2 regions of the Pseudoalteromonas phenolica genome follow, and region 2 is predicted to be linked to the other one. Evidence: predicted binding sites of a transcription regulator. Region 2 holds the regulator's gene; the other holds the start of a gene.
What was found. Region 2 encodes FliA, which starts transcription of late flagellar genes. Its sites were predicted from a motif close to CTAAAGNTNNNNNNNNNNNNGCCGATA; they were not measured.
Positions count from the first base shown of each region.

Region 1: the regulator FliA is predicted to act here: its motif matches at 5,159-5,185, upstream of PP2015_RS15835 (DUF5610 domain-containing protein).

Region 1 covers NZ_CP013187.1:3,517,517-3,525,734, forward strand. Annotated here, with positions in the region: rRNA gene PP2015_RS15815 (23S ribosomal RNA) at 1-324, opposite strand, end outside; rRNA gene PP2015_RS15820 (16S ribosomal RNA) at 596-2,128, opposite strand; gene PP2015_RS15825 (RNA recognition motif domain-containing protein) at 2,702-3,175, shown strand; gene murI (glutamate racemase) at 3,172-3,942, opposite strand; gene PP2015_RS15835 (DUF5610 domain-containing protein) at 4,004-5,104, opposite strand; gene trmA (tRNA (uridine(54)-C5)-methyltransferase TrmA) at 5,285-6,382, shown strand; gene PP2015_RS15845 (2-thiouracil desulfurase family protein) at 6,388-6,852, opposite strand; gene PP2015_RS15850 (thiol:disulfide interchange protein DsbA/DsbL) at 6,910-7,539, opposite strand; gene PP2015_RS15855 (thiol:disulfide interchange protein DsbA/DsbL) at 7,553-8,182, opposite strand; gene PP2015_RS15860 (serine/threonine protein kinase) at 8,200-8,218, opposite strand, start outside.
Region 2 covers NZ_CP013187.1:1,086,730-1,094,947, forward strand. Annotated here, with positions in the region: gene fliR (flagellar biosynthetic protein FliR) at 1-107, shown strand, start outside; gene flhB (flagellar biosynthesis protein FlhB) at 111-1,241, shown strand; gene flhA (flagellar biosynthesis protein FlhA) at 1,311-3,410, shown strand; gene flhF (flagellar biosynthesis protein FlhF) at 3,433-4,902, shown strand; gene PP2015_RS04890 (MinD/ParA family ATP-binding protein) at 4,895-5,755, shown strand; gene PP2015_RS04895 (RNA polymerase sigma factor FliA) at 5,782-6,492, shown strand; gene cheY (chemotaxis response regulator CheY) at 6,531-6,914, shown strand; gene PP2015_RS04905 (protein phosphatase CheZ) at 6,936-7,709, shown strand; gene PP2015_RS04910 (chemotaxis protein CheA) at 7,725-8,218, shown strand, end outside.

The DNA.
Region 1 (8,218 bases), 1.4 Mb from region 2:
ACTGTCACCCTGTATCGTCAAACTTTCCAGAATGTTCCACTAACTACACTAAAGCTTAAGGGCTAGTCCGATTTCGCTCGCCGCTACTTTCGGAATCTCGGTTGATTTCTTTTCCTACGGGTACTTAGATGTTTCAGTTCTCCGCGTTCGCCTCGTTAACCTATGTATTCAGTTAACGATACCTGCAAGCAGGTGGGTTTCCCCATTCGGAAATCCTAGTCTCAAGCGCCTCTTACTGGCTTGACTAGGCTTATCGCAAGTTAGTACGTCCTTCATCGCCTCCAACTGCCAAGGCATCCACCGTGTACGCTTAGTCACTTAACCATACAACCCAAAATGGTTTATTACTTTGAGGTGTATGTGTCAAAGACAGTTTTAACTTCGCCAGAAGTTAATATTGAATACTAAAGTAGACGCTAATAAACAAATGAATGTTTATCGGCATTGTTTTACTTTTGAAAACTCTTTTTAGAATTTCTTCTAAAAGAATTAATTATCAGCTTTTCCAAATTTTTAAAGAGCAATATTAATTAGCAACTTGTGCTAACTAACAATCATCTGTGTGGACACTACGAACAAATCTGTTCTAAATCGTTAAGGAGGTGATCCAGCCCCAGGTTCCCCTAGGGCTACCTTGTTACGACTTCACCCCAGTCATGAATCACTCCGTGGTAAGCGCCCTCCCTAAGGTTAAGCTACCTACTTCTGGAGCAACCCACTCCCATGGTGTGACGGGCGGTGTGTACAAGGCCCGGGAACGTATTCACCGCGGCATTCTGATCCGCGATTACTAGCGATTCCGACTTCATGGAGTCGAGTTGCAGACTCCAATCCGGACTACGACGCATTTTAAGTGATTCGCTAACTCTCGCGAGCTTGCAGCACTCTGTATGCGCCATTGTAGCACGTGTGTAGCCCTACACGTAAGGGCCATGATGACTTGACGTCGTCCCCACCTTCCTCCGGTTTATCACCGGCAGTCTCCTTAGAGTTCCCGACCGAATCGCTGGCAACTAAGGATAGGGGTTGCGCTCGTTGCGGGACTTAACCCAACATCTCACAACACGAGCTGACGACAGCCATGCAGCACCTGTATCAGAGTTCCCGAAGGCACCAAACTATCTCTAGTAAGTTCTCTGTATGTCAAGTGTAGGTAAGGTTCTTCGCGTTGCATCGAATTAAACCACATGCTCCACCGCTTGTGCGGGCCCCCGTCAATTCATTTGAGTTTTAACCTTGCGGCCGTACTCCCCAGGCGGTCTACTTAATGCGTTAGCTTTGGAAAAGTTGTCCGAAGACCCCAGCTCCTAGTAGACATCGTTTACGGCGTGGACTACCGGGGTATCTAATCCCGTTTGCTCCCCACGCTTTCGTACATGAGCGTCAGTATTGACCCAGGTGGCTGCCTTCGCCATCGGTATTCCTTCAGATCTCTACGCATTTCACCGCTACACCTGAAATTCTACCACCCTCTATCATACTCTAGTTTGCCAGTTCGAAATGCAGTTCCCAGGTTGAGCCCGGGGCTTTCACATCTCGCTTAACAAACCGCCTGCGTACGCTTTACGCCCAGTAATTCCGATTAACGCTCGCACCCTCCGTATTACCGCGGCTGCTGGCACGGAGTTAGCCGGTGCTTCTTCTGTAAGTAACGTCACAGCTAGCAGGTATTAACTACTAACCTTTCCTCCTTACTGAAAGTGCTTTACAACCCTAAGGCCTTCTTCACACACGCGGCATGGCTGCATCAGGCTTGCGCCCATTGTGCAATATTCCCCACTGCTGCCTCCCGTAGGAGTCTGGACCGTGTCTCAGTTCCAGTGTGGCTGATCATCCTCTCAAACCAGCTAGGGATCGTCGCCTTGGTGAGCCATTACCTCACCAACTAGCTAATCCCACTTGGGCTAATCTAAGGGCGAGAGCCGAAGCCCCCTTTGGTCCGTAGACGTTATGCGGTATTAGCAGTCGTTTCCAACTGTTGTCCCCCACCCTAAGGCATATTCCCAAGCATTACTCACCCGTCCGCCGCTCGTCATCTTCTAGCAAGCTAGAAATGTTACCGCTCGACTTGCATGTGTTAGGCCTGCCGCCAGCGTTCAATCTGAGCCATGATCAAACTCTTCAATTAAAAGTTTTTTGAATCCGAAGATTCGTGCTCAATGAATTCTGTATAAATTGACTATATAGTCACTCATAAGAAATTGAGACTCTAAATTTTTTTGCTCCTGAATCAAGAGCTGTTAGAACTCAATCTGTACGAGTGCCCACACAGATGATTGCTTCATATTTTTAAAGAACAGTGTAACTCGATGAGTTACCGCAGCCTCGCTGCGAAGTGGAGCGCCATAATAACGACTTCACTTTTTATGTCAACACTTAATTTTAAAAAGTTATTTAAGATTAAGTTTTATTTGACTCGACATCGTTTTGATTTGCTTTTCAGCGTCTCGCCCCGTGTCAGTGGGTGCGCATTATAGGGAGAATTTAAAAGCGCGCAACCCCTTTTTTCAATTAATTTTGAGAAATGTGTTCAACCGCTCAAAAAGAGAACAAAAAAGGCTTGTTAGAATAAAAAATGTTCTATTTACCCACTTCGAATAGCTAATTTCTCTTTTTAATTATTGCTTAAACATTTTAAGACGCTAAGATAGCAGCTCGTTTGTTAAATTATTGTATACCCATTGTATATTGGTAGATCCTTATGAACCCAACTCAACAAAAGTCTCTTTTTATTGTTTTAGCAATTGCGATAATCGGCTATTTTGCTGCTAATGCTCTTCTTGCAGACTCTTCTCTTAATCTTGGTGCTACTTTTTCTATTGGCACACTCATCGGTGGTTTCATTGCAACTGTTATGTCGGCAAGTAATGTACCCCCGCAATCTGACAATGCTGAAGTAAAAACAAAAACACTTTATGTAGGTAACTTACCTTATAAAGCAAATGAAAGTGTCGTTCGAGAGCTTTTCTCTGAACAGGGCCGTGTATTCAACGTTCGTTTATTAAAAGATAAAAATACAGGTAAACGTCGTGGTTTCGGCTTTGTGGAGATGGCAGAAGCTGATGCTGATAAAGCCATTGCAGCATTGAATGAAAAAGAGTTCCAACAACGTACACTGAAGGTTAGAGCTGCAAAACAAAAACCTGAGGCATCGGAAGAAGCTGTAGCAAGTTAAAGATATAAACTTTTCACATCGTATCCTGCAATAGCAGGGACATCATTTAAAGCCGTTGCATAAAACTGTAGCGGCTTTTTTATTTCTGCTTCATCTATACTGCCACCCAACAAATGCTTTACTCTTTTTGCAATTGCAGTTCCGGAGTCTATTAATACGCATTGCGTTTTATAAAACTCTGCTATTTCATATTTCAATATTGGAAAATGTGTACACCCCAATATCAAAACATCAGCTTGATTATCAACCTTAATAGATGATAGCTCCTTGTTAACTCCTTCTCGTACATCTTCATTTAACCAAAACTTGCGCTCTGCCAGCCTTACCAACTCTGTTGAATGGTAGAAGCTTACTTGGCAATCTTGAGCAAACTCGCTCACTAAAGATTGCGTATACTGGTTCTTTGAAGTAGCAGGCGTTGCTAATAAAGCAATATGCTTTCTAATACTAATTTGTGCTGCAGGCTTTATAGCAGGCACCACACCAACAATCGGAATTTGAGTAAACTGTCGAATATGTGCCAGTGCGTAAGTAGAGGCTGTATTGCAAGCAATAACAATTAAGTCAACTTCACCAAAAAAGTTTGAGCTTATTTTATTGACGAGATTTGCCAGTCTATTTTGAATTGTTTCTTCTGTCTGAAGCCCGTAGGGCAGTAATGCATTATCCATAATATAGGTATAGTCTGCCTCTGGCAGTGCACTTTGGATATGTGTTAAGACACTTGTCCCACCAATACCTGAATCAAAAACTAAAATATGCGGCAAACTATGGCTCCTCTATACTGAGGTGCAAGTTTGCCCGAGCTTATATGGCTTGCCAAGTCACTTAAGCTGATTTCTCTGACTTATTATCAAGTTGATTGAAGAAGCCTTGCGCATAATCTAAAAGCTGAGCCATTCTTGCTTGTCCATCATTCATCCACGCCATAATATCAGGTAACTGCTGTTCAATGCCTAATGCCTTACCTTCTGAATGAATATTCTCTAGTTGTTTATCAAGAGGCTGAAACGCTTGCTCTAACTCTTTTATTGGGTTCGCTTGTTGGTATTGAGCAATTGCAGCGGTTGTTTTTGTCTGACGTAAATCCATCGTGAAATTGGTAATTTGATCACTCTCTATATTCAATGCCGATGCTTTTTCAAACGCATCGTCATATTCACCTGAGAAAAATGAATCACTGACATTGCGAATGTCTTTCATCATTTCATTTATGGCTTTTTGCTCATCGGCATTAAGCTCACCATTCACACTGATCGAAAAGCTTACATCCTCACTTGATTGCTCTGACACAGCCAAGCCATAATTATCACCGTTTTGAGTATAGCTGGCTGCTTGACCTTTTGAACGAGCATCACTCAGTGAAATAGTCACTTCATCACCCTCTGCAGTTGTAAAACTATATTCTGCTTGATTCGACAAACTTGCATACTGTGCTGCACTGACCTGCATATAAGCAGGTTTAGGGTTAAATAACTCTTCTTCAAAATCATCGAGTCCTTTGAAAATGCCTTCTCGAGACTTTTCTATACCCTCTTCAATGTCATCATTAAAAAGCGCACTTTCTTTTAACTCCGAAGTGGCTTCATCAATGCCCATTTGGACACCTTTTCGTGCAGCCCCCAACATATCTTTTAAAGTGTCGTCATCTTTACCATCTGCTTTCGCTTTGTTCACTGCCCCTTTAACAAAGTCGAGCACATTTTTAACGATGGCTTCAAAATCAAATAATGGCTTTTTCTCTTTCTCTGGCTTTTCAATGCCTAAAGCTTCTGCCAATTTATCATCTAGTAATTTAGCTGCTATTTTACTCTTATCACCATGATAGCTATCTGGGTTTAAATGCATGGTCGGCTTAAAGGCAGCTTTATTGTTCGCCTTATTTGCCATAGCAGGATTAAGAAGCTGGTTAAGTTGTCCAATTTTCATGTTCTGTCTCCCAGAAATAATGGTCACCAAGCATGTGCTCGGTTATTTTCTGCTTATCGGCAAATATTAATAACACTTGAGGCGTTAGTATAAAAAAACAACAAAATTTAGCGAGAAACTGGACAAATCACCTATGCCCCCTACAATACCCGCTCTCGAATTTGTAAGGTCAGTTTAACTATGCCAGTCATCACTATTGATACCGCCACATATGAACAGCAGCTTGCTGAGAAGCAAACGCGTATTAGTGCTCAATTTGCTCGCTTTAACGCACCACAGCTTGAAGTCTTTGAATCAGCAAAAACGCAATACCGTCAACGTGCTGAATTTAGAGTATGGCACGATGGTGACGATCTCTACCACATTATGTTTGATCAAGAGAGTAAGCAAAAAATTCGAGTGGAAACATTTGATCCTGCCGCGCCGCTTATTAGTGAAATCATGCAAGTTATGATGGAAAAGTTACGTCATAACGAGATACTTCGCCGTAAGCTTTTCCAAATCGATTACTTATCTACGCTAAGTGGAGAGATCCTAGTAAGTCTGCTTTATCACAAACAGCTTGATGATGAATGGTTAGCGGCAATTAATGCATTACGTTCTGAGCTTCAGAAAACCTATAAAATTGACTTTATCGGTCGCGCTCGTAAACAAAAGATCGTGTTAGGCAACGATTTTGTCACAGAGCAATTGACTGTAAATGGTCAAACTTATCAGTACCAGCAAGTTGAAAATAGCTTTACTCAGCCAAATGCGAAAGTAAATGAGAAAATGCTGGAATGGGCGCAAGACCTTTGTGCGCCACTGGAGAATGATTTACTTGAGCTATATTGTGGTAACGGTAACTTCTCAATTGCTTTAGCGGGTAGCTTTAATAAAGTATTAGCAACTGAAATCTCAAAGTCGTCGGTCAATTCGGCACAAATTAATATCGCAGCGAATAAGGTTGAGAACTTAGATATTATTCGTATGTCGAGTGAAGAGTTTACGCAGGCAATGAAAGGCGAACGCCAATTTTCTAGATTAAATGGCATTACCCTTCAAGACTACAACTGCCAAACTATTTTGGTAGATCCACCACGTGCAGGCATGGACGAACTGACTTGTCGTTTAGTGTCTAATTACGACAACATCATTTATATCTCATGTAACCCAGACACACTAGAGCGTGATTTAGACATGCTATGTGAAACACACTCTGTATCTCGCATTGCGATCTTCGACCAGTTCCCATATACACATCATGTGGAGTCTGGTGTATTTTTACAGCGTAAATAATCCCGCTAATTCTTTTCAGCAATTGCCAGAGCACTGACTAGCTCTGGTAATTGGTCTTCACTAAAAACCTGTATACCTGCTTTAACAAGCTTTTCAGCTGTTAAGCCCATTCCTGCCACTTTAACTCCCTTATGCGACCCATCGTAAATAGTATTACGACCACACGAAGGGCTTGATTCTTTTAATAAAGCAAACTTGATTTGCTGCGCTTTACATAATGCGAGGGCTTTTTGGGCTCCTAACTGAAATTCACTCGTGACATCTTCACCATTTGCAGTCATCACCTTTTCAACACTGATTTCTGCTGGCGGCCTTGGGGTTGGTAAACCGCCCGAGACCTCAGGACAAAATGCAACAACTCGCTTTTCTTTCAGCCATTGAGTCAGAATATCATTTGTTAGCCCTTTAGATTGCCCATCATAACGGACGGGTTGTCCGAGTAAGCAACTTGAAACCAAAATTTTATGCATGTCTTTTCCAATAAAAAAGCCTCGCAAGTGCGAGGCTCTGATCTAACTCATAATTAATTATTTAGCAGCCAAATAATTAATTAATGCACTGATCTGCTCAGGAGTCGTTGTTTTTGACTCACGAAGACGCAGTTTATATTTACCATTTACGATAAACGTAGGTACACCTGTAAGCGCACGTTTTTCAGACCACTTTTGTTGCATACGCGCCATTCTTGAAGTCTTAGTACGTACAGCAAAGCTCTTGTACATTTTGTCAAACTTAGTACCGTCTACACCTTGTGCAACAAAAATGTCTTTCATATCTGCAAGCTCATTAATCTTATTACGCTTAGCATGGATATGTGTGAAAATTGCTGCAATGATTTTGTCTTTTTGAGGTAGCACTTCAGCAAGCGCTAAACCTTGAGCCATAATTTTTTGTACTTCTGGATCACGAGGTCCTGTGAAGTCTACATGGCTCTTTTTAAACTTTACGCCTTCATTCAATTTAGGTTTTACCTGAGCAATCAATGGCTCAAACGCATTACATGCAGGGCAGAAAAATGAAAAGTACTCTGTCACTTCAGGTTTCTTAGTACCGCGCTCTGCAATCACTTCGTAATGAACGCCTTCTTCAAACTGAGCTGCGTTTGCAACTACAGGCAGCATGAGTGCCAGCGCAGCGGCTTTAATTAGCTTTAACATTTTATTCTCCGTATTATTTTGCTAATAAATGTTTAACCAATGCGTTGAATTGCTCTTGGCTTTTTAAACTGTTGGTATTTACTTTGTATTTATCACTCACGATAAATGTAGGTACGCCAGATAGTGCGCCCGCTTTTGAAAAGCGAGTTTGATCGTCTTGCATCAGTTTTTCAGCCGCAATCACTGGCATACTTGCTAGTGCAGCATCAAACTGCTTTTCACTAATACCATTAATATCTAGAAGTTTTTTCACATCTTTAATGTCATTTAATGGCGCTTTTTTTACATGAATACTGTCGAAAATTTTAGCTGCAATTTCATCACCTTTGCCCATTTGCTTTGCCACGATATAGGCATAGCTTAAATTGCTTTGTACTTGTGCAGGCAAACCACCTAAAAAGTTCACATGGCTTTTTTCAAATACAGCACCTTCTGGCAAGCTTTGCTCTAATGCTTTAGCAACCGGTTCAAAACGGAAACAATGCGGGCAGTAAAATGAGAAGAACTCAGTTACTTTTGCTTGCTCACTTTTTTGAGTGGTTAAAGTTTGGTAGTGCACACCTTCTTTAAAATCAAATTCTGCAGCCATGGCTAACAACGGCAAGCAGAAAAATAGAATGGATAGTTTTAACGCTTTTAACATAGTTATTTCTCAATTTTTTATGGAAACAGTTGTAAT
Region 2 (8,218 bases):
GTTTAATGATTATATGGGCGACGCTGGGGAACTTCATTGTGCAATATGAATTTCAGTGGCTTAAAATGACAGAACTACTTTGTGATTTAATTGGATGCTCGGTGTAAGTTATGGCAGAAGATTCTGGTCAAGAGAGGACCGAAGAACCCACCGATAAGAAAATAAATGAGTCTCGCAAGAAAGGACAAGTTGCGCGTTCAAAGGATCTTGGCACTACTTTCGTGCTGATCTTCTCAGCGATTGCTTTATTGATGTATGGGCCTGCAATCGCGAAAGGCCTGTATAATATTATGGGTCGTGGATTAACTTTGAATCGAAATGAAACTTACGACACTACGAAAATGTTTTCTGTATGGGGGGAAATGTTTTCTGAAATATTTTTTCCGATGGCTATGTTTGTGTTTATCATCACAATCGCAGGTATTGTTGGAAATACCTTGTTGGGAGGTTTTAATTTCAGTTGGCAAGCCGCTGCACCCAAAGCAAGTAAAATGTCTCCAATGAAGGGGATTAAGCGTATGCTGGGACCGCAAGCTGCTATAGAGTTAGTGAAAGCTATTCTTAAATTTGTATTGGTTGCTGGCTTTGCAATTTTATTAATACAGATGTTTTTTTATGAAATTCTGCATTTGAGTATTGAACAGATCCCAAGTTCAATCATTCATGCCCTAGAAATTCTGGCTTGGATGTTTCTGGCGCTTAGTTGCACAATGATAATCATCTCAGCCATAGATGCGCCTTACCAAAGTTATAATCACCATAAACAATTGAAAATGACTCTACAAGAAGTGAAGGATGAGTACAAAAATTCTGAGGGTGATCCACAGATAAAAGCACGAATTCGTCGAACGCAGCGAGAAATGTCCCAAAGGCGCATGATGCAAGATGTGCCTGATGCTGATGTGGTTGTTACAAACCCGACGCACTATTCAGTTGCACTTAAATACGATACTGAAAAAGCGGGAGCGCCGATTGTGCTTGCTAAAGGTGTTGATGAATTAGCAATGCAAATCCGAAAAATAGCAAAAGGTAATGAGGTTCCTATCGTTGAGTCTCCGATCTTAACGCGTTCACTTTATCATACGACAGAAGTTGGCGACCAAATCCCTGATCAGCTTTTTACTGCCGTGGCCCAAGTCTTAGCGTATGTATTTCAGCTAAAACGGTTTCAGAAAGGTCGTGGTAGAAGACCAACTAAGCTCAGTAATAATTTACCTATCCCTGACGATGTAAAACATTAAACACGATAACTTTATTGGCTCACTAATTGCTTTATTAGACCAGTGTCAATATTTTGTAGTTGTTAAGTTATGGATTTTAAAGCAGTTTTACAAGGTTTTAATGAAAATAAAAAAGACTATGCAAAAGGGGTCGGAACGCCACTTTTAGTGCTTGCGGCTTTGGGCATGGTAATTTTGCCTTTACCTCCATTTCTTTTAGATATCTTATTCTCTTTCAATATTGCTTTGGCACTGGTGGTATTACTCGTTACCGTTTACACCATGAAACCATTGGAATTTGGCATGTTCCCAGCGGTTCTGCTTATTGCAACTATCATGCGATTAGCCTTAAATGTTGCTAGTACTCGTGTTGTGTTACTTGAAGGTCATAATGGTGGAGATGCTGCGGGTAAGGTAATTGAAGCGTTTGGTTCAGTGGTTATTGGAGGCAATTATGCTGTTGGCCTTGTTGTCTTCTTAATCCTCATTATTATCAACTTTGTGGTTATTACCAAGGGTGCTGGGCGTATTTCTGAAGTATCTGCGCGTTTCACACTAGATGCAATGCCAGGTAAGCAGATGGCAATTGATGCTGATTTAAATGCAGGCTTTATTAGTGCGGATGAAGCGCGTAAGCGCCGCGACGAAGTAACACGTGAAGCAGATTTTTATGGTTCAATGGATGGTGCCAGTAAGTTCGTGAAAGGCGATGCCATAGCAGGTATTGTAATCTTAGCAATCAATATCATTGGTGGTTTATTTGTTGGTATGATCCAACACGACCTATCGTTTTCAAGAGCGATGGAAGTATACACTCTACTTACCATTGGAGATGGTCTAGTTGCACAGCTCCCTTCTTTGTTACTTTCAATTGGCACAGCAATCGTAGTTACTCGCCAAAACGAATCTCATAACATGGGCGAGCAGTTTAAAACTCAATTGGGTAATGAGAAGTCTCTCTATATTGCTGCTGGTATCTTAATCACGATGGGTTTGGTGCCGGGTATGCCACATATTGCATTTTTAAGCTTAGGTGCGCTCCTTGGTTATTTGGCTTATTACACTCAACAGCAAAAAGCGAAAGCTGATGAAGAGCAAGCGCAACAGGAAGCTAAAGGCGGAGATGTTGCAGCTAAACAACAAGATCAAAAAGAACTTGGTTGGGATGATGTTCAACCAGTCGATGTTATAGGCCTAGAAGTCGGTTACCGTTTAATTCCACTTGTAGATCAGGCGCAAGGTGGTGAGCTGTTAAGCCGCATTAAAGGTGTTCGTAAGAAGCTTTCACAAGAACTTGGCTTCTTGGTTCCGCCTGTTCACATCCGTGATAATCTTGAATTAGATCCAAATGAATATCGTATCACCTTGATGGGGGTAGGTTCAGGCAATGGTGAATTAAAGCATGGTGATGAATTAGCTATAAACCCAGGGCAAGTATTTGGCCCAATCAATGGCGTAGCAACTACGGATCCAGCCTTTGGCTTAGAGGCAGTTTGGATTAAGCCTGAGCAAAAAGATGAAGCGCATTCATTAGGCTATACAGTAGTAGATGCAGCGACTGTTGTCGCAACTCATATTAGCCAATTGCTAACAAATAATGCGTCATTACTACTAGGACATGAAGAAGTTCAGAATCTATTAGACATGCTTGCTAAATCCCACCCTCGACTAGTGGAAGGTTTAGTGCCTGATATTTTACCTCTTACAACAGTGGTTAAAGTACTTCAAAATCTATTGAATGAAGGGGTTGCTATTCGTGATATGCGTTCGATTGTTCAAACTCTTGTTGAATACGGTCCGCGCAGTCAAGACCCTGATGTATTAACCTCTGCAGTGCGAATTTCACTGCGTAGATTAATCGTTCAAGACGCCGTTGGCGGTGCTGATGAAATCCCTGTCATAACATTGGCACCTGAGTTGGAACAGATGTTGCATCAGTCACTTCAGAACGCGGGTGATGAAGGGGCTGGAATTGAGCCAGGCCTTGCGGAGCGACTTCAAGCATCATTAAGAGAAGCGCACCAAACGCAAGAAATGCTAGGCGACCCATCCATCCTTCTAACCTCAGGTATGTTAAGAAGTGTGCTTTCAAGGTTTGTCAAACATACGATCCCAGGTCTTCGAGTGATGTCATATCAAGAAGTACCAGATGAAAGACAAATCAAAATTGTGAGCTCAGTTGGACAATAAATAGGAATAAAGGGGTTGTGACATGAAGATTAAACGTTTTTTCGCCAAAGATATGCGTACAGCATTAAAAGAAGTTAAAGAAGAGCTTGGTGTCGATGCTGTTATTATGTCAAACAAGAAATTGGCAGACGGTGTAGAAATTGTTGCAGCCGTGGATAACGAGAGAGCGCCAGAAAAACCTGCTGAACAGTCACAAGTAAATACTATTCCCGCTCAGTCTCAGCCTGCGCAAACTCGCTTTATTCGTCCAGAACCACAACGTGCCAAACCAGAGCCTCAAGCCCAAGTTGCAGATAGTCTACAAGCACTGTTAGACAGACAAGCACCAAAACCTCGCTCACCAGAGCTTGCGTCTATGTTTTCCCAGTCAGGAATTAATACAGATGAAGTTTTTAAACCTCGCCAAACTCCTGAAGAGCGTTTTGAGCGTCCAACCTCACCTCAAAGCTTCAGAGCAGAGCCAAAAGTAAAAAATCAACAACAGTCTCAGTCTTGGAGTTTCGATGATGACCTAGATACAGGGTTTTCTGATGACTTTGAGCCTGCGCCTAAGCAAGTAGATGAAATGGCAACAATGAGAGAAGAGATGAATGCCATCCGCCAGCTACTTGAACATCAAGTTTCAGGCTTGATGAAGCAAGAAATGGAAAGAAGAGACCCAACGAGAGCGTGTTTAGTTGACCGCTTGCAAGGTATGGGAGTAGATAAGGAGGTTGCCGAGCAAATGGCTTGCTTTATTCCTGACGATGTATCAAGGAAAGAAGCATGGAATTCGCTGCTGGAAATGGTAGCTAATCAGATGCATACAACAAACAATGATATACTTCGCCAAGGTGGTGTATATGCATTAGTTGGCCCAACAGGTGTAGGTAAGACAACCACAGTCGCAAAACTTGCTGCACTAGGCGCGCAAAAGTATGGTGCTGATAAAGTTGCATTGATCACAACAGACACATATAGAATTGGTGCTTACGAACAGCTTGCGACTTATGGCCGAATTATTGGTTGTCCGGTAAAACAAGTAAAAGATGCCAATGAATTAGCGGAAGTTTTATATCATTTACGCAATAAGCGTCTAGTATTAATAGATACGGCGGGCATGAGTCAAAGAGACATTCGTTTGACAGAGCAACTTAATACATTAATGAGAAGTGCTAGAGTCGACATTCGTAGCTATTTGGTTTTAAGTGCAACATCACAGATGCATGTACTTCAAGAAGCGGTAAGACATTTCCAAAAAGTGAATTTAAGTGGTTGTATTTTTACAAAACTTGATGAATGTCTAAGTTTAGGCGAGATTATTAGTATTGCGATTCAAAATCGTTTGCCAATAGGGTATCTTACTAACGGTCAACGAGTGCCAGAAGACATTCGTGTAGCAAATGCTCATAAAATGGTCAAAAAGGCTGAGCAATTGTATTTAAAGAGAATAAAAGCACAACATTCGCGACGTGTACCTGTAGCGTCTCAGACAGTAGGAATGTATGATTAACACAGTATTAGATCAAGCAAGTGGCCTGCGTAGAATGAATCAAAATGGCAACCATGGCGTAAAAGTAATTGCAGTAACGGGTGGAAAAGGGGGCGTTGGTAAAACCAATGTCTCGTTGAATACGGCTATTGCACTTGGTCAGCAAGGAAATAGAGTACTCGTTTTAGATGCCGACTTAGGTTTGGCAAATTGTGACGTGATGCTTGGTTTAAGAGTAGAAAAAAACCTATCTCACGTACTATCTGGTGAGTGTGAGTTAGACGAAATTTTAGTCGAAGGGCCTGCTGGCATTAAAATTGTCCCCGCAACGTCGGGCTCTCAAAATATGGTAGAGTTGACACCAGCCGAACATGCCGGACTTATTCGTGCATTTAGCGAATTAAATACTGAGTTTGACATTTTAATTGTCGATACCGCTGCAGGTATTTCAGATATGGTTCTCAGTTTTTCACGAGCTGCGCAAGATGTCATGGTTGTGGTGTGTGATGAACCAACATCAATTACTGATGCCTATGCATTAATTAAAGTTCTCAGCCGTGAACATGGTGTTTATCGTTTTAAAATTGTCGCAAACATGGTTAGAAGCTTACGTGAAGGGCAAGAGCTTTTTGCTAAACTATCAAAAGTTACCGACAGATTCTTAGATGTTGCACTAGAATTAGTGGCAACCATTCCGTTTGATGAAAATATGCGTAAATCTTCGCGCCGTCAAAAGACCATTGTTGAGTTATTTCCAAACTCACCAGCGGCTGTTGCATTTAGAGGGTTGGCGGGTAAAGCAGTTAAATGGCCAATACCACATCAACCTTCTGGCCATTTAGAGTTTTTTATTGAACAGCTAGTCAACGGGTAATTATGTCGTCATCGATGGGTAAAGCGATGGGCTATCAAACTACAGACAATCTTAACAGAGTGATAGAGCGTCATACCGGTCTCGTCAAAAAAGTGGCGTGTCATTTATTGGCGCGCTTGCCTGCAAATATTCAGTTAGATGATCTCGTTCAATCAGGCATGATTGGTTTGATCGAAGCCTCAAAAAACTTTGATGCGAGTAAGGGCGCCAGTTTTGAAACCTTTGCTGGGATTCGAATTCGAGGCGCTATGTTAGATGAAATTCGCCGTGGCGATTGGGCACCAAGAAGTGTTCATAAAAATAGTCGCATGGTATCTGAGGCGATCTCTAACCTTGAGAGTGAGCTAGGTCGAGAGCCTAAAGACACTGAAATCGCTGAAAAACTTGATATTACTCTAGATGAGTACCATCATATTCTACATGACGTTAACGCGAGTAAAATCATTGGTATTGAAGATTTAGGTGTCGATGAAGACGTAATCACTCCAGTTAACAATGATTTAGCGCTAGACAAACCGTTCAATAACGTTAAAAATGAGCGTTTTAATGAATCGTTGGTAACAGCGATCCAATCGTTACCGGAAAGAGATGCGCTTGTCTTATCTCTTTACTATAACGACGAAATGAATTTAAAAGAAATAGGGCAAATACTCGATGTGAGTGAATCACGAGTAAGCCAAATACATGGGCAGGCAATGATTAGGCTTAGGGCTAAAATCAATGACTGGGTCAATTAGAGTAATAATAATAGGTTCAAACCTCACTGGAGGATGTTTTGGATAAAAACATGAAAATTCTTGTGGTTGATGATTTTTCTACGATGAGAAGAATAATCAAAAACCTACTGAGAGACTTAGGTTTTACAAACGTACAAGAAGCAGATGATGGTAGCACAGCTTTGCCTATGCTTCAGAATCAAGAATTTGATTTCGTAGTCACAGACTGGAACATGCCAGGCATGCAGGGTATAGATCTTCTTCGAGCTATTCGTGCAGATGACAGCCTTAAACATATACCAGTACTTATGGTGACAGCAGAAGCGAAAAAAGAACAAATTGTTGCTGCTGCGCAAGCAGGTGTTAATGGTTATATCGTTAAGCCATTCACTGCCGGAACACTGAAAACAAAACTAGAAAAAGTGTTTGAACGTTTAGGCTAAATAATTAAGAAGGAGAGGCGGATGTCAGCACCTTCTGTGCCTCAAATAACACTTGAACAAGCTAAGCAATTAGTGGCTTATCTTGAACAAGGCGAGCAAGATAAAGCAGATGAATTGATCATGGAAGCTGCGAGTAAGGAGCAATCTGAACTTTTTGCTGAAGTGGGTAAGTTGACTCGTCAGTTACACGAGTCTCTGAAAAATTTTGAGCTTGATACACGTATTGCTGATTTGACGACAGAAGCCTTACCTGATGCTAAAGAACGTTTAAATTATGTCATGGAAATGACAGAAAATGCTGCCAATAAGACGATGGACGCAGTTGAAGCAAGCTTACCACTCGCGCAACAGCTTGCAGACGATTTATCTGATATAAAACCAATTTGGGATCGCCTGATGAGACGAGACATTCAACTTGGTGAATTTAAGTCTCTTTGTCATGACTTAGATAAGTTCATGCAAGGTTCTCAGTCTACAACTGACGAACTTCAAGGTCATATGACAAATGTTTTGATGGCCCAAGACTATCAAGATTTAACCGGTCAGGTAATTCGGCGTGTAATAGAATTAGTCAGAGAAGTTGAAGATAGTTTAATTCATTTATTAACAGTATTTGGCACGGCAGAAGAACCCCAAGCAAAACTAAAAGAAAATATTGAAGAGGTTCAGATTGCTGAAATGGATCCTGCTGATATTTCGGGACCAGAAGGCCCGATTATGAATGCAGAATCTAGAGAAGATGTCGTATCTAATCAAGATGAGGTCGACGATTTACTGTCGAGCTTAGGCTTCTAATAGGAGAGTGTATACATGAGCTTTGAAGTCGATGAAGATATACTACAAGACTTTCTTGTTGAAGCTGGTGAAATATTAGAGCTGTTATCTGAGCAGCTTGTTGAGCTAGAAAATAACCCTGAAGATAAAGAATTACTGAATGCTATTTTTAGAGGTTTCCACACGGTAAAAGGTGGAGCAGGCTTTTTAAGCATGACCGAGCTTGTTGATGCTTGTCATGGTGCTGAAAACGTCTTCGATGTTTTAAGGCAAGGCCAGCGTTCTGTTTCTCCAGAGTTGATGGATGTCATTCTTCAATCACTCGATACCATAAACGAAATGTTCGCTCATATTCAAAACCGTGAGCAACCAGACCCTGCAGATCCGGCACTACTCGAAACGTTGCACCAACTAAGCAAGCCAGAATCTGAGGATGAACAGATTTCAATTTCAAATGCTGAACCAGAGGCCGCTGTAGAAGAAGCACCACAAGCGGATTTATCTGCTGATGATATTCTTTTTGATATTGA